3 regions of the Kitasatospora kazusensis genome follow, and region 1 is predicted to be linked to each of the others. Evidence: riboswitches for the same ligand, from Rfam matches in the RefSeq annotation. Region 1 holds a riboswitch; each other region holds the start of a gene.

Region 1 (6,700 bases):
GCCCGGCGCACCCCGGGGACGGGTGAGGGAGGTGGTACCTATGGAGCCTGCGCGGGAGGAGCGGTGGGCGTGGAGTGGTTCGCGGCACCTGACTACTGGTTCGGCCGACTGGTCTGCCAACGGCTGATCGCTGCCCTCTACTTGACCGGCTTCCTGGCCGCCGCCAACCAGTTCCGCGCGCTCATCGGCGAGCACGGCATGCTGCCCGTCCCGCGCTTCACCGCCCGGGTGCCGCTGCGCCGCTCGCCCAGCCTCTTCCACCTGTACTACTCCGACCGCGCGTTCGCCGCCGTCTGCTGGACGGGCGCGGCCCTCGCCGCCTCGGTGCTCGCGGGCGCGGCCGACCACGTCCCGCTCGGGGTGGCGATGGCGGGCTGGGGCGTGCTCTGGCTGCTCTACCTCTCGATCGTCAACGTCGGGCAGACCTGGTACTCCTTCGGATGGGAGTCCCTGTTGCTGGAGGCGGGCTTCCTCGCCGCCTTCCTCGGCAACGCGAGGACCACGCCGCCGGTGCTGGTGCTCTGGCTGCTGCGCTGGCTGCTGTTCCGGGTCGAGTTCGGGGCCGGACTGATCAAGCTGCGCGGTGACAGCTGCTGGCGCGACCTGACCTGCCTGCGCTACCACCACGAGACCCAGCCGATGCCCGGCCCGCTGAGCTGGTTCTTCCACCACCTCCCCGGCCCGCTGCACCGGGCCGAGGTGGCGGCCAACCACTTCGTCCAACTGGTCGTGCCCGTCGCGCTCTTCCTGCCCCAGCCGGTCGCCGGCCTGGCCGCCGCCGCGATGATCGCCACCCAGCTCTGGCTGGTCGCCTCCGGCAACTTCGCCTGGCTCAACTGGCTCACCATCGCGCTCGCGGTCTCCGTCGTGGACGCACCGTCGGCCGCCGCCGTCCTCCCCGTCCCGGGTCGGCCGGGCTTCGCGGCCACCCCGCTCTGGTACGAGGTGATGGTGCTCCTGCTGACCGTGCTGGTCGCGGTGCTCAGCTACTGGCCGGCCCGCAACCTGCTCTCCCGGCGCCAGGCGATGAACCGTTCGTTCAACCGGATCCACCTGGTCAACGCGTACGGCGCGTTCGGGTCCGTCAACCGGATCCGGCTGGAGGTGGTGATCGAGGGCAGTGCCGAGCCCGCGCGCGCCGGGGGCTCCGCCGGGCGTGCGGTGGGCTCCGCCGGGCGTGCCGGGGACGGCGGGGGCGATGGGGACGGCGGGGGATCCGGGCATGCCGGGCATACCGTCTGGCACGAGTACGGGTTCAAGGGGAAGCCCGGCGAGCTGCGGCGGATACCGCGTCAGGTGGCGCCGTACCATCTCCGGCTGGACTGGCTGATGTGGTTCGCCGCGATCTCCCCCGAGTACGCACGGCCCTGGTTCAGCGCGTTCCTGGCCAGACTGCTGGCCAACGACCCGGCGACGCTGCGGCTGCTCCGGCACAACCCCTTCCCGCACAAGCCCCCGGTCCGGGTCCGCGTGCTGCTGTACCACTACCGGTTCACCACGCCGCGCGAGTTGCGCGCGACCGGCGCGTGGTGGGAACGCACGCTCGTCCGGGAGTATCTTGCGCCGGTGACACTCCGCGACCTGGCCCACCTCGGCCCGCACCGGGCCGTGCGGAGCAGGCCGTGAAGCGGCCCCGCGAGCCGGCTCCGCCACCCGCCACCACGCCACGGCGAGCCGTAGCCGACAGGTTGCGTGCGCCGTTCGAACGCCCACCCGTATCCTGGGCGTCCGCGCCGGGCTCCAGTCCTCCAGCCCGCGCCGCCGGACGCCGGCGTCCCGTCCCTTGCCTGCCCTGCCACGAAGCGGACTTCACCATGACAGTGAGCTACCTGAACGACACCGACCCCGGGGCAGTCGACCCAGCGGACACCCAGGCCGGTGACACCCGGCCCGGACCGCGCGAGGAACTCGGCCGGTACGCCGAGTTGGGCGGCTTCACGCTGACCGCCGACAGCAACCCCTGGTACGCCGCCGCCGACGTCATCGAGACCCCCGAGGACGCGCGGGCCGCCTCCACCGTGCTCGCCGAGCTGCGCAGCCGCGACATCTCCGCGACCCGTGACGCCGTCCTCGGTCTCACCCCCGAGGGAGGCCTCGGCGAGCCGGACACCGTGGTCGGCCTCAGCCTGGTCGTCGGCGTCCTGCAGCGCGTCTACGCCACCGCCGGGAAGCTGCGGGCCGAGGCGTACGACGCCGACCTCGACGAGCTGACCGCCGCCACGGCCGACGGACGCTGGCGCAAGGAGCAGGGCGTCAAGCTCTCCTGGGCCCGCCGCCGCAGCCTGCGCGCGCAGGCCAAGAAGCTTGTGGTCGGCAAGCGCGGCCGCCGCAGCGACCTGCACGAGGCACTGGCGGCAGCCGCCGCCGAGCGCTCCGACTGGTCCGCGCTGGCCGCCTCCGGCGCAGCCCGCCCGACGGTACCCGCCGACGCCGAGGCCCTCACCGAGGCGAGCCAGGCCGTCGACGCCCTCGGCCAGGCCGTCCGGGCACTCGGGCGACTGCTGCCCGGCCTCGACCCGGAGTCCACCCCGCTGGCCGACCTCGCCGACCTGATCGACCGACTGGCTGCCGACGAGCGCACCCTCTACCTCCTCCCCGCCCGGCACTCGCTCCGGGCCGCCCTGTCCGACCTCGGGCCGGACGAACTCCTGGCGGAGCTGACGGAGCGCCAGGCGGACCGCGAGGCGGCGGTCGCCGCGTACGACCTGCGGGCCGGCACGGAGGACGCTGCCGCTGACGTCGCGGTCGAGGCCGTCGGCGACGTCGACCTCGACGTTGACGCGGACAGCGACGCGGACAGCGACGCGGCGAGTGACGTGGAGGGCGACGCCGAGGAGGCGGCCCGCCAGGCGCTGGCGGCGGGGCCGCGTTCCGAGGCGGTGCCTGCGGCGGAGGAGCTTGCTCCCGTCGAGATCCCGGCCCAGGCGCAGGCCAAGCCTGCGGCGGTCGAGGTCGAGGTCGAGGTCGAGGTTGCGGCCGAGGTCGAGCCCGAAGCCGAGGTCGTCGCTGAGCCGGAGCCGGAGCCCGAGGCAGTGGTTGAGCCGGAGCTCGTTGCTGAGGTTGAGCCCGAGGCAGTGGTTGAGTCCGAGGTCGTCGCTGAGGTTGAGCCGGAGCCGGTTGTCGAGGTCGAGCCTGTGGTGATCAAGGCTGAGGCCGACGTTGCTGAGGTTGAGCCCGAGGCAGTGGTTGAGCCGGAGCTCGTTGCTGAGGTTGAGCCCGAGGCAGTGGTTGAGCCCGAGCCGGTTGTCGAGGTCGAGCCTGTGGTGATCGAGGCTGAGGCCGAGGTCGTCGCCGAGGTCGAGCCCGAGCCCGTTGCCGAGGTGGAGGTCGAGGTCGAGCCCGAGCCCGTTGCCGAGGTTGCGCCTGCGGTGACCGAGGTCGAGAAGGCTCGGCCGGTGCGTCGGCCGAAGAAGCCGTCGCTCACGCCCGGGCGGCCGGTCACCGCCTACACGGCGGCCGAACTGACCGCTCTCGTGCGGTGGATCGACAGCGACGGGGTCGACCGTACCGAGGACGAGCTCCTTCGGGCCGCGATGAAGGAGCTCGGTTTCGCCCGGCTCGGTCCCCGGATCAAGGAGGCGCTCGGCGCCGCCGTCTCGGAGGCCCGCAGCTGACCCCCGTTCCGCTGCAGTGACGGCAGCGCGCCCGCCGGTGGTGGTGAACCCGTCGGCGGGCGCGCTGCTGTCCGGGGGAGTGTTCCGCCTACTCGCCGATGTCCTCGTACCAGAGTTCGGGGCGGGCGGCGATGAACCCGGTCATCAGCTCCACGCAGGCCGGGTCGTCGAGCACGGTGACCTCGACGCCGTGTTCGGCGAGCCAGTCGTGCCCGCCGGTGAAGCTGCGGGTCTCGCCCACGACCACCCGGCCGATCCCGAACTGCCGTACCAGGCCCGAGCAGTACCAGCACGGTGAGAGCGTGGTCACCATGGTCGTCCGGCCGTACCCGCGCAGTCGGCCCGCCGCGCGGAACGCCGCCGTCTCGGCGTGCATCGACGGATCGCCGTCCTGCACCCTTCGGTTGCGGCCCCGGCCGAGCAGTTCCCCGTCCGGCCCGAACAGCGCCGCCCCGATCGGGATGCCGCCCTCCGCGAGCCCCGCCCGGGCCTCCTCGACGGCCACCTTCAGCATCTGCTCCGGGTCCAAGGCTGTACCTGCTCTCCGGTCGGCGGGAACGTCGCGGTCCGCTCGGAACGTACCCCGCCGAGCCCGGCACGTACCGGGTGACCGGCCGCTCGGGCGTTACGGACGCGGGCGTGGCAGCCGGGTCGCCGCCGTGTGGGCGAGCCCGCAGCAGGCCGCTCCCACGGCGTACCAGAACAGGTCGGGCGGGTTGAAGGTGGTGCCGAGGACGAGGCGGGCGACGGTGCTGTGCCGGGACAGTTCGGCGGGGAGATCGCTGATCTGGAGGAACTCGACCGCCCAGCTGACGCCGAGCGCCACGGCGGCCGCCGTGACCGGCTTCACCCGGGGCGCCACCAGGACGACCAGGGTGTACACCAGCACGGTGTAGAGCGCGTCACCGGCGTACTTGGCGAAGTCCCCGCCCCCGTCGGCTCGGACGCCGAGCCCGGTGGCGACCGTCATCGCGGCGGCCGCCGCCGCTGCCGCCCGGGTGGCCCAGGGGTGTGCGGCGCTCCGATGATCATTCATGCCGACACTTTAGAGCGACCGGGCCCGGCGGCCCGCAGGTCTCGCCCAGGAAGGCGGCCCGGCCACGCGCCAGGGGCGCGGGGACCGGCGCGAAGCGGAGGGCGCCGTGTCGGCGCTTCCGGTTTCGCGCGGTCTCCCGCGCCCCTGTGGTCACCCCTGTCGTGCAGGGCGGTGGTGTCAGACGGCGACGGCGTGGGCCCGCAGGTAGGCGATCGGGTCGACGTCCGAGCCGTAGTACGGCGTGGTGCGGATCTCGAAGTGCAGGTGCGGGCCGGTCACGTTGCCGGTCGCGCCGGAGAGGCCGATCTGCTGGCCCGCCTTCACGGCCTGGCCCGCGTGGACCTGGATGACGGAGAGGTGGGCGTACTGGGCGTAGTGGCCGTCGGCGAGCTTGATGACGATCTGGTTGCCGTACGCGCCGCCGTTGCCCGCCGTGACGACGGTGCCGTTGCCGACGGCCTTCAGGCTGGTGCCGACGGAGGCGGCGAAGTCGACGCCGGTGTGGTGGCCGCTGGCCCACATGTGGCCGGGGACGCCCCAGGCCTCGGTGATGTGGGTGTTGGTCACGGGGGCGGTGAAACCGGCCGAGTTGACGGCGGAGGCGGCGACGGCCGGTGCGGCCTGGGCGCTCACGGCGCCGACCAGCGGGAGGGCGAACGCGGAGGCTGCCAGCGCGGCGCCGACGCCGATCCGGGCGAGGCGGGGCAGGCGGGTGCGGCTGTGGTGACCCAGTGCGGTCATGGATGTGTTCCTCTCCGACGCCGGCGAGGTGAGCTGTCGGGTTCGGGCTGGAGTTGCCCGGCCGCAGGAAGCGCGGCTTCACCCCAAGCCGTCCGGTGGTACCGGACGGCGACTTACCTGTGGTTCCCCCGCTCCTGCCGTACAGAGCTCAGTGGTGGCCGACGGGCGCCGGCAGGACTAGGCGTTGCACCCGTGGTCTCGCCCGGACAACTGGCCGGGCGGTCGTTGAAGCAAAACCGATCGGGGTGGGCGAAGGCAAGGATGGTGATCGAACTAATCGGCTATTTCCGGCATTCACCAGGAATTCGGTCACTCTCCGGACATATGCCCATGCCGGGGGTGCCCGAACCGGCTACCGGGAGCCACCGCCCGCATCGACGGGCGTGATTTCGGTACCGGTCCGCGCACCCCCGGTGCCGGTCCGTGACCGCCGGGCCGCGCCGCCGTGAGGCTCACCACGTTCGGCCCGGCGGGCCCGGCCGACCGGGGTCAGCCCCGGGAGAACGCGCTCAGGAAGTCCTCCAGCACGGCCAGGTCGCCGAAGGTCTCCAACTGGTCGGCGCCGCGCCGCCTCCAGAGCAGGAGCAGCAGGTCCGAGCGGGTGCCCCGGACGGCCACCGCACCCTTGCCGTGCTCGCGGTCCACCCGCCAGCCGCCGTCCGCCGGACGGATCCACCACTCGCCGGGACCGTCGGTGGCGTGCAGGTGCAGACCGGCCTCGGGCAGGCCCGCCGTCTCCTTCGCGCGGGCGAAGTGGGCGAGGAACTCGTCCACGCCGTCCGCCGCGAGCGCGGGCTCGACCGGTTCGTCCCGGCCGGCGGCGGCCAGGCCGTCCCAGGTGTGGACGGCCTGCTCCTGTGCCATCCGCCGCTGGATGAAGCCGACGTCCTTCCGGTCGGACCAGGTCCAGCGCGGCAGCTCCGGGTCGAGCGTTTCGAGGGTGGCCGCGCACAGTTCGAGGCCCTCGGTGAACCACTCGATCAGCCCGTCCTCCGCCGGGCGCGGCAGCGGGGCGTACCCGCTCGGGTCGGTCAGCTCGCCCGAGCCGACGGCCGTCCAGAACCGGTGCACCGCACCGGTGTGCCCGACCAGGTCGGCGACCGTCCACTCGGGACAGCTGGGCACCGGGGCGGCGAGGTGTCCGGCTGCCGCCTCGGCCAGCCGGGCGCCGTCCCGGCGAAGGGCGTACATGTAGTCAGTTCGGTCCATGGGACTGGACGTTAGCCCGCGTTCCGCTGTGCCGCCGCGCATTTCTGTCCCCGTGAAGGGCCCCGGCCGCAGGCCCGAATGCCCGCTGCACCCCGCTGAC
Region 2 (6,700 bases), on a different contig from region 1:
ACCCGGGTACTGATCGTCCTGATGGTGCTCGGCATCATCAAGATCTCCGGGGCCGACGTCACCGCCGACGTCTCGGTGATCTACCACGGCTGGTACGAGGTCCTGCAGACCGGCACCTTCCCGCTGGACGACGTCACCTGGCAGTACCCGCCCGGCGCGGCACTGGTGATCATGCTGCCCGGGATGCTGCCTTGGTCCTACCTGATCTCGTTCTTCGTGCTCTGCGGCGTCTTCGACGCACTCGCCATGGGCCTGCTGATGCGGGCCGGCACGCGCAAGGGCCGCAGCTTCACCGGCGCCTGGGTCTGGGTCGCGGGGGTGCCGCTGCTCGGGCCGACGGTCTACTGCCGGTACGACATCATCGTCACCGCCGTCGCGGTGGCCGGGCTGCTGGCCGTGCTGCGGCGCCCGGCGCTCGGCGGGGTGCTGCTGGGGCTGGGCGGGCTGGTGAAGGTCTGGCCGGTGCTGGCCCTCGCGGGCACGCCGCGCGGCCGCCGGACCAAGCGCTCCTGGACCTCCGCGCTGGCCGCCCTCGGCTCGCTGGCCTTCCTCCTCGCGGCCGGCATGAACGGCGCCTTCGAGTTCCTGAAGTTCCAGGCGAACCGGGGTATCGAGGTCGAGTCGGTGAGCGCCCTGCCGCTGCACTTCGCCCGCCTCGCGGGCGGCTGGCACGGGCAGGTGTCGATGAACTACGGCTCGCTGGAGATGCTCGGCCCGTGGGTCTCGGTGATCTCCAAGGTCTCGGTGGCGGCCACCGTGCTCGGCTTCGGCTGGCTGCTGCTCTGGCGGCTGCGCGCCCAGCGCTGGCAGCCCTCCACCACGTACGACGCCGCGCTGGCGGCGCTGCTGGTGTTCACCGTCACCAGCCGGGTGATCAGCCCGCAGTACCTGGTCTGGCTGGTCGGGATCGCGGCGGTCTGCCTGACCGTCCGGGGTACCAGCCAGAAGCCGGTCGCGCTGCTGATCCTGGCCGCCACCGCCGTCACCACGCTGGAGTTCCCGGTGCTCTTCGGCCAGGTGCACGCCAGCCAGCCGATGGGCGTGGCCGTCCTCACCCTGCGGAACCTGCTGCTGCTCGCCGCCACCCTGCTCTCCTGCCGCCGCCTCTGGCGCTCCACCCGCGCCCCCGAGCCGGCCCGCACCGTCGTCCTCCCCGCCCTGGAGGCCGCCACCCCCGGCAGCTACCCCGTCCGCCCGGGCATCGCCTACGAGCAGCACCTGCTGGACGGAATCGACACCGCGGCCCCTGCGGGCAAGTAGGGGTTCCCACCAGGGGCGCGGGGAACTGCGCGACCAGGGCACGACGAAGGTGCACGGTTGATCGCGCAGTTCCCCGCGCCCCTGCTGTGGTTGCCCGTGAGCGCAAAGTTCCCCGCGCCCCTGCTGGGTGCTCACCGACCGGGGCGTCAGCCCAGGGTGTCCCGGAGCCAGGCGGTCCAGTGCTGGACGAACGCGGCCAGGCTCAGGCCCAGCTGGGCCTTGAGCAGGGCGTCCAGCCACTGGTCACGGTCGGCGCCCGGGGGCCGGGCGCCGACCTCGCGGTAGAAGGCGACGAGCCGGCTCTCGCCGTGGTCGGCGGCGATCAGGGAGCAGGCCGACCAGCCGAGTTCGTAGGCCTGGGCGATGCCGGCGGAGCCGGCGGTGAAGTCGGCGTCGGCGGGGAGGGCCTTGGGGAGGCGGCCCGCCCGGACGTCCTTGGCGAGCTCCGGGGCCACCTGCCGGGGGGTGCGGTCCGTCCCCCGGTACCCGGTGTAGTCGGCGACGCCCTCGGAGAGCCAGAGGGGCGTCCAGGGCTTGGTGTCGGCCCGGGTCGCGACGTGGGTGGTCTCATGGGTGGTGACGACCCGGCGGCCCAGGTCACTGAGGATCGCGTACGCGTCCGGGTTGAGCAGCACCCGGTCGGCCGCGGTGCGGTGGGGGGCTCCGGCGGCGGCGGTGGTGACGGCGGCTATGCCCTGGTAGTCCTCGGCGCGGACGCCCAGCAGCCGGGCGAACTGCTGCTCGGAGCCGGGTATCTCGGCCACCAGCCGCCCGGCCCATCCGCTGCCCCAGACCTCGCTGACGGCCGGCACCGCCCGGTCCAGCAGCGCCACCGTCGGGGCCAGGCCGCTCTGGTCGTCCAGGCCGAGCAGCAGGCTGTGCGCGCCACGGGCCACCCGGACGACGCCCAGGTCCCAGAGCGCGGCGGGCCCGAGGGGCTCGTCCCCGGAGAGCAGCCAGCCGCCCCCGAGCCGGACGAAGGACAGGGTGCGGGTGAGCACCGCCGGGTACTCGTCGTTGTCCCGCAGGCGGTAGGCGAACTCGGCGGTGGCGGTGAGCGGCTCCGTGCGCCCGGGCTCCGGCTCGGTGAAGGAGGTCAGCCGGTAGTCGGCCGCCGCGAACGGCACCTGTGCCAGGCGCTCGTACGCCTGCTGCTGGGCCGGCCCGGCCTCGGGTGCGACGGTGGCGAGCAGCCCGGCCCGGTCCTGCGCGAGCAGGGCCCCGGAGCGCCGGGCGAGCAGCGCCTCGACGGCCGGGCGGACGGAGGGCGGCGCGGCGGCCCCGGTGACGCCGGTCGCCGGGGGGCTGCCGAGCGGCAGCGAGAGCTGGGCCAGCCCGCCTGCGGCGAGCAGCAGCGCACCGCGCCGGGACAGCGGCGGGCGGCCCGACCCGGTGGTCCGGGGCAGGTCGCCGACCAGCTGTTCGCCCGGTTCACCGGGGTCGCCCGCCGTTGGTTCGCGCTCCTCGACCGCTGCGCCGTCGGTGCTCAGGGCCGGACCACCGCGCTGACCGGCATGTGGCTGACGCTCTCGTAGCGGACCCGGGCGCCCGGGTAGGGGGCGTGCACGACGACGCCGTCGCCGGCGTACATCCCGACATGGTGCGCGTCCCTGTAGAAGATCACCAGGTCTCCCGGTCTCGCCTCGGACAGGCTCACTCGCTGCCCCGCGTTGGCCTGTTCCTGCGAGGTGCGCGGCAGGCTCACTCCCGCCTGCCGCCAGGCCCAGTACATCAGACCGGAGCAGTCGAAGGACCCGGGCCCGGTGGATCCGTAGACGTAGGGCGAGCCGATCTTCCCGACGGCCGCCGCCAGCGCGGCGGCGGCGCGGTCGGAGGGGGCGGCCTGGTTGCCGAGGTCGATCCGGTCGGTGCCCCGGGTGGCGCGGTTCTCGGCCTCCTGGGCGTCCTGGGCGGCGAGCCGGGCCCGCTCCTCCTCGCCGAGGCTGTTCAGCAGCTGCTGGGCCTGGGACAGCCGCTGCTGGACGTCGCGCTTGCTCTCCGCAAGGGAACGGCGGACCTGGTCCAGTTCGCCGAGCTTGGCGGTGGTCTCCGCCCGGCGCTGGTCCAGCCGGCGCTGGCGGTCGAGCAGCTGGTGCAGGGTGTCCCGCTGCCGCTCGGCGGCCTGGTCCAGGGTGCGGGCCCGGCTGAGGTAGGCGGCCGGGTCGGAGTCCAGCATCAGCTGGACGGTCGGGTCCATGCCGCCCGCCCGGTACTGGGCGGCCGCGACCGCGCCGAGGTCGGTACGCAGCCGGTTGAGCTCGTCCTGGCCGGCCGCCACCTCGCTCTGCAGCGCGTCGGTCTCGCCCTGCAGCCGCTTCTGGTACTCCGCGGCCTTGTTGACCTTCTCCGAAGCCTGCTCGGCCTCGTCGTAGAGCTGGTCGACCCGGGCCTTGACGTCCTTCTTGGACGGTGGCTCGGCGGGCGCCCCGGGGGCGGCCTGGGCGGCGCCGCCGCCGACCACCAGACCGAGCGCGCTGGTGGCGGCCGCGGTGAGCACCAGCGCCCGGGCCAGCCGGTTCACGCCCGGCAGCGGGGAACGGCGGTTCATCGGCATCCGGCGACGGCTCCATCCCTGCGGCGGGACCGCCGCCGCCGCCCGGGCCGGGCGGTCGTCCTCACGGAGGTCCGGGGGCAGACGTTAGCGAGTCGCGGCGATCTAGTCCAAACGCCTACAACATCGAATATTTGACCACTAATCGGACACCAGGCCGGTCGGCCGGAAACGCCGCAGGCCCGGCCCCCACACCGAGGTGGGGAAGCCGGGCCTGCGAGCAGACGCGAAGGGGCCGAACGGGCGTCAGATCCGGACGATGGCCGTGACCGACATGTAGCTGGCGGTCTCGTAGCGGACGAACGCGCCCTCGTGCGGGGCGTGGACGACCTGGCCGCCGCCGACGTACAGGCCGACGTGCCCGCCGCCGTTGAAGATGATCAGGTCACCGGGCTGGGCGACGGAGAGGTCGGTGCCGAGGTTCGTACCGGCGTGCCACTGCTCCTCCGAGGTGCGCGGCAGCGAGATACCCGCCTGGGCGAACGACCACAGCATCAGGCCCGAGCAGTCGAAGGAGTCCGGTCCGGTGTCGCCCATGTGGTAGGGACGGCCGATCCTGCTCTCGGCGGCGGCGATCACAGTGGCGGCGTACGAGCCGGCCGGGGCGGTGGTGCCGAGGTCCGGGCGGGAGCTGCTGCGCGAGGCCCGGTCCGTCGAGGCGGCGGCGGACGCGGCCTTGGCGGCGGCGGCCGAGTCGGCGGCGGCCTTGGCGTCGGCCTGGGCCAGCGCGTCGCGCTCCTGCTGGGTCAGCGAGTTCAGCAGCGCCTGAGCCTGGGCCAGCTTGGCCTGGACGTCGTCCTTGTCGGCCTTGAGGCTCTTGGTCGTCGAGTCCAGCTCGGCGAGCTTCTGCTGCGCCTCGGCCTTCTCCTGGTCGAGCTTGGCCTGCTCGCCCTTGAGCGTCTTCAGCGCGTCGGCCTGCGAGGCACCGAGCTGGTCCAGCGAACCGGCCTGGGTGAGGAAGGAGTCCGGGCTGCTGGAGAGCATCAGCTGCACGGTGGGCGATATGCCGCCGTTGCGGTACTGCTCCGCGGCGAGCGCGCCCAGGCTGCTCTGAAGGGTGCTCACCTGGTCCTGCTGCCGGGCCACCTGGTCCTGGAGGGTGCTGACCTGCTTCTGCAGGGTCTGCTCCTTCTCGGTCGCCCCGTCGTACTTCTCGGTGGCGGCCTCGGCCTGGAGGTGCAGCTGGTCGACCTGGGCCTTGACCTGGTCCTTGGTCGGCGCGGGGTCGGCGTGGGCGCCGGCCTGCGAGGACAGGGCCACGGCGGTGGCCGCGGCCGCGGTCATGATCGAGACGCGGGTGCGGCTGGCGGGCTTGGGACGACGATGGGACGCCACGGAGGCGGGCTCCTTCTTCCTACATCCGCCTACCGGGTGAGCTGACGGGTTCGGGCTGGAAGAGATGCCCTACGACGCCTCACCGACGTCCGCCCAGTTGCGGCGGTCGTCGACCTGGCGCCGATTCACCCCGAGGAACGTGGTTCCCCGGCTCCGATACACAGCGTCCCCGGATGTCTCCCGGTGCGGCAGTCGAGCTGCCGTGCTGCTTCTCGGACTCGGCGGTAACCACCGCCGTCACCCTGGCTGGGTGATCGACCGTGCGGTGGTTCGAACCATGACCCTAGTAACCAACCCGTGATCGGTTCAAATCCTTGTCAGAAAAAACTCTGAATATGAGCCAGTTTTTCCGGCAGGAGCGACCGAGTGTGACGGAATCCGCACGATGGGCTGACAAATCCTCAGCCCCCGGACAGCGGACAGGCCCGTCGAGGGTGTCCCGGATCACAGGACGTCTCGACGGGCCCATCGGTGTCATCGTGCGTCAGTTGCGGCGAACCGTAGGCAAATGTCCGCTTTGCCGGGACGGCGGGAGAGGACCGGCTCAGACCCGGCGGATGGTGCTGATCGTCAGCGTGTCCGCCGGCATCACCTTGACCACGTCACCGGTCTTCGGCGCGTGCACCACCAGGCCGTTGCCGATGTACATCCCGACGTGGTGCTGGTCGTTGAAGAAGATGACCAGGTCGCCCGGCTGGGCCTCGGCCAGCGTGACGCCCGTGCCGATGGTGGCCTGCTCCTGCGAGGTGCGCGGGATCGACACACCGGCCTGCGCGTACGCCCACTGCATCAGGCCCGAGCAGTCGAAGGTGGTCGGGCCGGTGGCCCCCCACACGTAGGCGTCGCCGCGTCGGCTCATCGCGGCGGCCACGGCGGCACCGGCGTAGCCGCCCGGCTGCGGGAGGCTGCCGAGGTCGTAGCGGGCGTCGCTGCGCGAGGCCCGGTCGCCCACCACCGCGGCGCGGTCGGCGGCGCTGAGCGAGTTCAGCAGAGTCCGGGATTGCTGGAGCTTCTGCTGGACCTGGGACTTGGCGTCGTTCAGGGTCTGGGTGCTGCGGTCCAGCTGCGCGAGCACGTCCGCGGCTTCCTGCTTCTCCTGGTCGAGCCGGCGCTGCTGGTCCTTCAGCGACTTCAGGGTCTCGGCCTCGGTGGCCGTGATCTGGTCGGCGCTGGAGGCCTGCTGGAGGTAGTTCGCCGGGTCGGCGGAGAGCATCAGGGCGACCGACTGGTCGATGCCGCCGGAACGATACTGCTCACCGGCCACGGCCGAGAGGCCGACCTCCAGCTGGGTCATCTGGTCCTGGCCGCGGGCGACCTGGTCCTGGAGCTGGGCGGCCTGCTGGCGCAGCTGGTCGGCCCGCTCCTTGGCGCCGTCGTAGACCTCGGAGGCCTGCTCCTGGTCCTGGGTCAGCTTGTCGATCTGCGCCTTGACCTCGTCCGTGGACGGCTTGGCGGGCGCCGCGTGCGCGCTCACCTGGGCGGACAGGGCGACCGCGGTCGCGGCGGCCGCAGTCAGCACGGTGACCCGTGCACGGCTCGGCTGCTTGGGACGGC
Region 3 (6,700 bases), on a different contig from region 1:
GACGCCGAGCGCCCGGGCCTCGGCCGCCAGGCCGGCGGCGCCGCCCGGGCAGTCCAGCACGGGGCCGGGCACGGCACACAGGGCGCTGCGGGTGAGGCCGAAGAGGTGGCAGTACTCGTCGAGCGGCCGGGAGGTGATCAAGATGCCTGGCGTACTCACGGGGGCTCCCTGGGCCGTCGTAGCGGTACGGCCAGCGGATCACGGTGCCCGGCGGACCGCATCCGGGAGAACCGATTTCCTGTCAGCGGCAAAATCGCATATGGTGATGTCAACGACGCGGGGTGGAGCAGCTCGGTAGCTCGCTGGGCTCATAACCCAGAGGTCGCAGGTTCAAATCCTGTCCCCGCTACTCTGAACATCAGGTCCGGCAGATTCTTCTGCCGGGCCTGATGTGCTTTCCGGGCAGGTAAGGGATTTCAGGGGCCGGGAGGTCAGGGGCCGGGCGCGGTTCAGCGGGCACCGAGCAGGCCCCGGATCGCCAGCCGGTTGACGTTGGTCAGGCCCCGGACCAGCTGCGGGGTGAGGAAGACCAGCACCAGGCCGATGGCCGAGACCGCCGCGATCTGGAACGGCGAGGTGACGAAGTACCGGTGGTGCACACCGTGCTCGGAGTAGTCGAAGAGCTGCATGCCGGGCCAGGGCGTGTACCGGGCGAAGACCCAGTGGTAGAGGGGGTAGAGCGCGATCACCCAGCCCGTGACCAGGAACGTCACCGAGACCACGAACGACATCACCGCCCACGGGAACATCAGCACCTGGTAGAGCACGGCCCGCCAGCCGGCGCCGTCGGCGAGCCGGGCCGTCACCCCGCCCCAGAAGCCCGGGCGGCTCGGGCGCACCGGCGCCGGTGCGGTGACCTCGGTGGCGAGCAGGGTGCGGGCGCGGGAGCGCTCCAGCGCGCCGAAGCCCCGCCCCCCGGCGAGCAGCAGGGCGAGCACCGGCAGGCCGAGGGCGGTGACCAGCAGGCCGGCCCCCGCCGCGAAGCAGGTGACGGCGAAGGCGAAGCCCGCGACGGCGACCGGAAGACCGCTGAGCACGAACCCGACCTCGCGGAAGCCGGCCGCCGCGAACGGGGCCCGCCAGAAGGCCGGCGCGTCGGACTCGAAGGAGGCCGGGTGGCCCGGGTGGCCCGGGTGGCCGGGCTGGTCCAGCTGGTCCGGCTGGTGCCGGTGGGTGGTGGTGCCGGTCAGGCTGGTCATCGCGGGCTCCTCGGGCTCGTCCGTGCTCACCACTCAAAGGTGCCGGATCCGCGGTCCCGCCGTAATGGAGCCCACTGCCGGATTCATGGTGGGGTTGTCCCCACCCCCTTCACCGTGCGGGCCGTACCCACTCGTGCTCCAGCAGCGAGTACTGGAGCGAGTCGTGCCAGGTGTCGTGCAGGTAGAGGTCGTGCCGGATCCGGCCCTCCAGTTGGTAGCCGGTCTTGGTGAGCACCCGGGACGAGGCGGTGTTCTCCGGGTCGACCCGGGCCCACAGGCGGTGCAGTCCGAGGGTGCCGAAGGCGAAGTCGTTGAGCAGCCCGGTGATCTCGCTCGCGTACCCCCGGCCCCAGGTGTCGCGGCGCAGCGCGTACCCGATGAACCCGGCGCGCTGGTCCTCGATGCCGAGGGCCGCGTTGCCGATCGGCACGGCGTACTCGGGTTCGCCGTCCGCCAGCAGGGTGACGGCGAGGCGGAAGACGGTGCGCGGGCGGTGCTCGGCCTCTTCGAGGTAGAGGGCGATCTGGTCGGCGCAGGTCTCGCGGTCGCGGGCGGCGAACGGGAGGAACCTGGCGGTCTCCTGGTCCCCGAACACCGCGTGCAGCGCGTCGACGTCCTCGGGCGTGTGGTGGAACTCGCGGATCGCGAGGCGCGGGCCGGTGAGGCGTACGGCCCGAGTCTGTTCAGGCTTCATGGCGCCCGACCCTACCGCCGCCCGGCGGCACGGGTGGGCGGTACCCGATACCGTACCGAGGGTGAACGACGAAGACCTCCAGCTCATCCCGCACACCCGCGCCGCCGACCTGCTCTCCTGGGCCGCCGAGGAGGGGTACGAGCCGGCGCCCGAGGCGGCGGTGCGGGCGGTGCTGACGCTGCTCGAACTGGGCGACGGCCGGATGCACGACGGCTTCCCCGAGCTGAGCTCCCCGGTGGTCGAACAACTGCTGTACGAGCGGATGTACATGTACGTGCAGCCCGGGGAGGAGCCGGAGGCGTACGGCAGGGCGGTGCGGTTGCTGATCGATCATCAGCGGGCGGCGAAGCGGCTGAACGCCAAGCGGCACGAGCGGCTGCACGCCGAGGCGGAGTGGCAGGGCGAGCTGCTCTGCGGCCTGCTGCGCCAGCCGCACCTGGTCACCTGGCCCCGGCTGTACACGCTGCTGCTGCGCGCGGACGGGGTGGACACCGCCGACCCGGCGGCCGTCCGGTCCTGGCTGGACGCCTTCCGGGAGCTGACTCAGGAGCAGCGGCTGGCGGCGTTCGGCGCGCTGGAGGAGTCGGGGGTGCTGGACCGGGTCGAGGTGGACAGCGGCTGGGGACGCGACCGGTCGATGTCCGTCGGGATGGCCACCGACGGCGCCCGGCTGCTGCTGGAGAACCGGCTGATGCAGCGCAGCTACCGCAACCTGGCCGGGCTGAACGCGCTCGGGAAGCCGATGCCGGCCGAGCTGTCCGGGGACTTCGAGGGGTTCGAGACGGCGGTGGTCGCGGAGGCGCTGCGCCTGCTCGGCGAGTGGACGGTCCCCGGGCTGCCGGCCCTGCTGGTCCAGGAGTACGCCGACCTGGCGCCGGAACCGGACGCCGCCGAGATCGACGCGTACCTGGCGGAGCAGGAGCAGGAGCAGGAGCAGGAGCAGGACAGCGCGGAGTAGGGCGTGGCCGGGGGACTTTCAGTGACAGCCTTCGGCACCTGAACGAGCGGGGCGCCCACCTGTCGGTGGGCGCCCCGCTCGTGTCCGTGCCGTGCGTGCCTACGGCTGGACGCCGCGCTCCTGGAGCCAGGGCAGCGGGTCGACCGGGATGCCGCCGTCCGGGCGGACCTCCAGGTGGAGGTGGGGGCCGACGGGGGCGCCTCCCGGCCGGAGGCCGGGGGAGTTTCCGGTGGCGCCGACCCGGCCGAGGACGGTGCCCGGGGTGACGGGTCCGGCGGTGGTGCTGATGGCGGAGAGGTGGCAGTACCAGATCTCGGTGCCGTCGGGGAGGGCCTGGATCACCCGGTAGCCGTACGCGCCGGACCAGCCGGCCGAGGTGACGGTGCCCGCGCCGACGGCGGTCACCGGGGTGCCGGTGGGGGCCGCGAAGTCCAGGCCGGTGTGCAGGTGGGCCCAGTGCGCGCCGGACTGGCCGTAGTGCGCGGTCAGCGTGTAGTTGCCGGTCGGCAGGGCGAAGGTGCCCTGCCCGGCCTGCTCGGCCTCCCCCTCGGCCTGAGCCCCGGTCGGGGCCTGGACCTGGGTCTGGGCCTCCGCGTGGGCCTCTGCCTGCTGGGCGGCGCGCTTGGCCTCGGCCTCCTGGGCGGCGGCCAGCCGGGCGGTCTCCTCGGCGGAGGTGCGCCGGCCGTCGGCCTGCTGCTGGATGCGGGCGGCGAGTGCGAGTCCCGGGTCGGCCGCGAGGGCGGTCACGGACGATTCGTCAGGGGCCGCGACGGCCGGGGCCGGGGGCGGGGGTGTGGCGGCGGCGGCCGGGGCGGCGGTGGCGAAGCCCGTCGCGCCGAGCGAGGCGGCCATCGCGGTGACGCCGATCAGCGGGCCGCCGCGCGTCTGGCGGGGCATCCGGTGCCGGGAGCCGTGGTCGGGGGCCGCGTCCGGCGGCTGATCCGAGGGGTGGTCGAGCAACTGGGTTGCTGCCACCGGGGTGCTGGGGGAGTGCGACGACGCCAAGGGAGGCGCGCTCCTTTCCTTCCTTCGCGCCTACCGGGTTAGCTGACGGGTTCGGAGCAGGAAGGTCTCCTACGACCGGGCCAGGGCCCGGCTGATTCACCCCATGGAACGTGGTTCCCCGGCTCCCGGGACTGCCGGTGAAGGCGGGCCCTGTGGATTAGGCGACGGCGCACGGTGCCGTTTCGGGTACGGCGTTGCCGACCGCGCTGCGTTATCAAACGTTAATCCCAGGAGCCCCTGATTCCAAGCGGCCTGCTCGGGACGGTCCAAGTCTCCTGGGGCCGGGAGGGGTTCGCTCCTCCCGGCGGTCAGCCCTCGGTGGCGCGGGCCTTCGCGGCGGCCTTCTCGGCGGCCTTCTCGGCGAAGGTGACCCCGCCGGCCGACCAGTTCCGGGCCGGGACCTCCTCCACGGCCACCCAGATGTTGTCCGGGTTCACGCCCGTGATCCGCGCGTAGGTGGCGGTGAGCTCGCGGGTGATCTCCGCGATCTGCTCCTCGCTGCGGCCGGCCAGCTGCTTGACGTTGATGAAGGGCATGGCCGCACCGTACAACACGCCCGCCGGGGGCCGGCGGGCTGCGGCCGAGCTGCACCGTCCCTGCGCGCCGAGGGGCTGCGCGAGGTGCGCGGGGGCTGCGCGAGAGCAGGTGGCCAGGAGACCCACTTGACGGCTAAGGCTATTAGCCTTAGCTTTATGGCTACAGGAAGCACTTCAGGCAGTAGCTCCAGGAGGCCCCACATGACCGGCACCCAGTTCCTCACCCTCCCCGGCGGCCGGATCGCCTTCGACGACACGGTGACCGGCTCCGGCGCTCCGGTCGTGCTGATCCCGGGCATGCTCGACTCCCGGGCCACCTACCGGCACCTGCGTCCGCTGCTGGCCGCCGCCGGGCACCGGGTGATCACCATGGACCTGCGCGGCTTCGGCGAGTCCTCGATCGTCTGGGACGACTACTCCCCCGGCGCCATCGCCGACGACGTGCTCGCCCTGCTGGACCACCTGGACATCCGGCGCGCGGTGCTGGTCGGCAGCTCGTACACCGGCGCCACCGTGGTCAAGGCGGCCGGCCAGGCGCCCGAGCGGGTGGCCGGGATCGCGCTGCTCGACGGCTTCATCGAGAACCTCCCGCAGAACGCCCTCCAGCGCGGGATGGTCCGGGCGCTCGGGGCGGTCGTGGTGCGGTTCCCGGCCGTCTGGGGCTGGTACCTGAAGAAGATCGCCTACCCCAGCGCCAAGCCCGCCGACTTCGAGGAGTACGTGGCCGGCCTGGTCGCCGCCCTCCGCACCCCGGGCCGCCGGGTCGCCACCCGGGGCCACGTGACCGGCGACTCCTCGCCCGTCGGCTGGAGCGCCGCCGTGAACTGCCCGGCGCTGGTGGTCATGGGCAGCAAGGACCCCGACTTCCCCTCCCCCGTCGTGGTCGCGGACCGCCAGATCAGGGCGCTGAACGGCCGTAAGGTGATGATCGAGGGCGCCGGGCACTACCCGATGGGCGAGTTCCCGCAGGCCACCGCCGACGCGCTGCTCCCCTTCCTGGCCGAACTCGCCGAGAACGCCGCGACCACCGCGACCACCGAGCAGGCCCGGAACGCCGCGACCACCGAGGCGGCGCAGGCCGCCGAGACCCCGAGGAGCCTCTGATGCCCAGAGTCGGACTCACCCCGACCGGCGTGCTCGCCCACGCACTGGAGCTGATCGACGACAAGGGCCCGGAGGCCCTCACCCTGGCCGCCGTGGCCGGCCGGGCCGGCGTCGCGACCCCCTCGCTCTACAAGCACGTGACCGGCGGCCTGCCCGAACTCCGCCGCCTGGTGGCGATACGGGTCACCGAGGAGCTGGCCGAGGCGCTCGCGGAGGCCGTGCTCGGGCGCAGCGGGGACGAAGCCGTCGAGGCCCTGCTGACGGCCTACGTGGGGTACGCCGACCGGTACCCGAACCGGTACGCGGCGCTGCCGCAGGCCCCGCAGGAGGACGCCGCCCTGCGGCAGGCCGCCGCCCGGCTGGTCGGGGTGATCATCGCGGTGCTGCGCGGGTACGACCTGGAGGGCACCGAGGCGATACACGCGGCGCGGACGGTCCGCGCGGCCGCTCACGGCTACGCCTCACTGGCCACCGGCGGGGCGTTCCGGCTCGCCGCCGACCTCGCGGTGACCCAGCAGCGGCTGGTGCGGGTGCTGACGGAAGGTCTGCGGACCTGGCCGGCCGCCTGAGCCGGGGCACCGGCCGTTCGAAGCGGGGCACCGGCCGCCTGAGCCGGGACGCCGAACGCTTGACGGGGTGCCCGGCCGGGGCGCAGGGTGTCACCCGGGCGCGCGGGGCCGCCCCGGGGGCGGCACAGCACGGCCGATGTCCGACCGGTACCTGTTCGGATGGGTTTCGAGACCAATTCGTCGCCGGCCAACGGGGACACTGGCTTCCGCCTGGGTAGTCGTACCGTCAGGCCGCCAGGCCGTCGAAACTCAAGAAGGATGTGGGCACATGACGCAGTCCGCGCGCAGCACCCGGCCCGTCACCGGCCTCATCCCGAACCAGCGCGCGCTGTCGCCCGCCGGCCTCCCGGCCGTCTCCTCCGTCCCGCGGCCCGAGAGCTTCGCCGATGCCGCCCGGCGCGCCTTCGCGGTGGCCCGCGGACTGCGCTCGCTGCGTCCCGTCCCCGCCCGGCCCCAGCAGCCGTACGGCGAGAGCGACGGTCAGTAGGCGCCCTAGCAGGCGCCCCCGCCGCCTGCCCGAGCGGGCACCGGCTGCTTCCCCCGCCGGTTCCGGCAGGCCCTGCCCGGCCGGCGCACCGGTCCGGGCCCCCGGTTTTCGCTGGCGTGCCAGCACGGCCGACGCACCCCCGAAGAAA

What was found. Region 1 has a riboswitch for cyclic di-AMP ahead of ABD330_RS07115 (M23 family metallopeptidase). Riboswitches for the same ligand answer to the same signal wherever they lie in the genome.
Region 2: another riboswitch for cyclic di-AMP. It lies ahead of ABD330_RS29435 (C40 family peptidase); the one in region 1 lies ahead of ABD330_RS07115 (M23 family metallopeptidase).
Region 3: another riboswitch for cyclic di-AMP. It lies ahead of ABD330_RS10170 (M23 family metallopeptidase); the one in region 1 lies ahead of ABD330_RS07115 (M23 family metallopeptidase).

Annotation. Positions count from the first base shown of each region.
Region 1 covers NZ_BAAANT010000005.1:224,878-231,577, reverse strand. The annotation lists gene ABD330_RS07135 (lipase maturation factor family protein) at 70-1,626, shown strand; gene ABD330_RS07130 (hypothetical protein) at 1,815-3,614, shown strand; gene ABD330_RS07125 (nucleoside deaminase) at 3,703-4,128, opposite strand; gene ABD330_RS07120 (ribosomal maturation YjgA family protein) at 4,240-4,650, opposite strand; partial or broken gene ABD330_RS07115 (M23 family metallopeptidase) at 4,828-5,178, opposite strand; cyclic di-AMP (ydaO/yuaA leader) riboswitch at 5,395-5,555, opposite strand; gene ABD330_RS07110 (maleylpyruvate isomerase family mycothiol-dependent enzyme) at 5,881-6,600, opposite strand.
Region 2 covers NZ_BAAANT010000058.1:10,507-17,206, forward strand. The annotation lists gene ABD330_RS29420 (glycosyltransferase 87 family protein) at 1-1,260, shown strand, start outside; gene ABD330_RS29425 (hypothetical protein) at 1,407-2,387, opposite strand; gene ABD330_RS29430 (C40 family peptidase) at 2,747-3,814, opposite strand; gene ABD330_RS29435 (C40 family peptidase) at 4,058-5,146, opposite strand; cyclic di-AMP (ydaO/yuaA leader) riboswitch at 5,157-5,322, opposite strand; gene ABD330_RS29440 (C40 family peptidase) at 5,691-6,700, opposite strand, start outside.
Region 3 covers NZ_BAAANT010000009.1:20,990-27,689, forward strand. The annotation lists gene ABD330_RS10145 (class I SAM-dependent methyltransferase) at 1-159, opposite strand, end outside; tRNA gene ABD330_RS10150 (tRNA-Met) at 276-349, shown strand; gene ABD330_RS10155 (sensor domain-containing protein) at 450-1,229, opposite strand; gene ABD330_RS10160 (GNAT family N-acetyltransferase) at 1,309-1,893, opposite strand; gene ABD330_RS10165 (hypothetical protein) at 1,955-2,851, shown strand; gene ABD330_RS10170 (M23 family metallopeptidase) at 2,951-3,856, opposite strand; cyclic di-AMP (ydaO/yuaA leader) riboswitch at 3,870-4,030, opposite strand; gene ABD330_RS10175 (tautomerase family protein) at 4,165-4,392, opposite strand; gene ABD330_RS10180 (alpha/beta fold hydrolase) at 4,594-5,496, shown strand; gene ABD330_RS10185 (TetR-like C-terminal domain-containing protein) at 5,496-6,065, shown strand; gene ABD330_RS10190 (hypothetical protein) at 6,334-6,552, shown strand.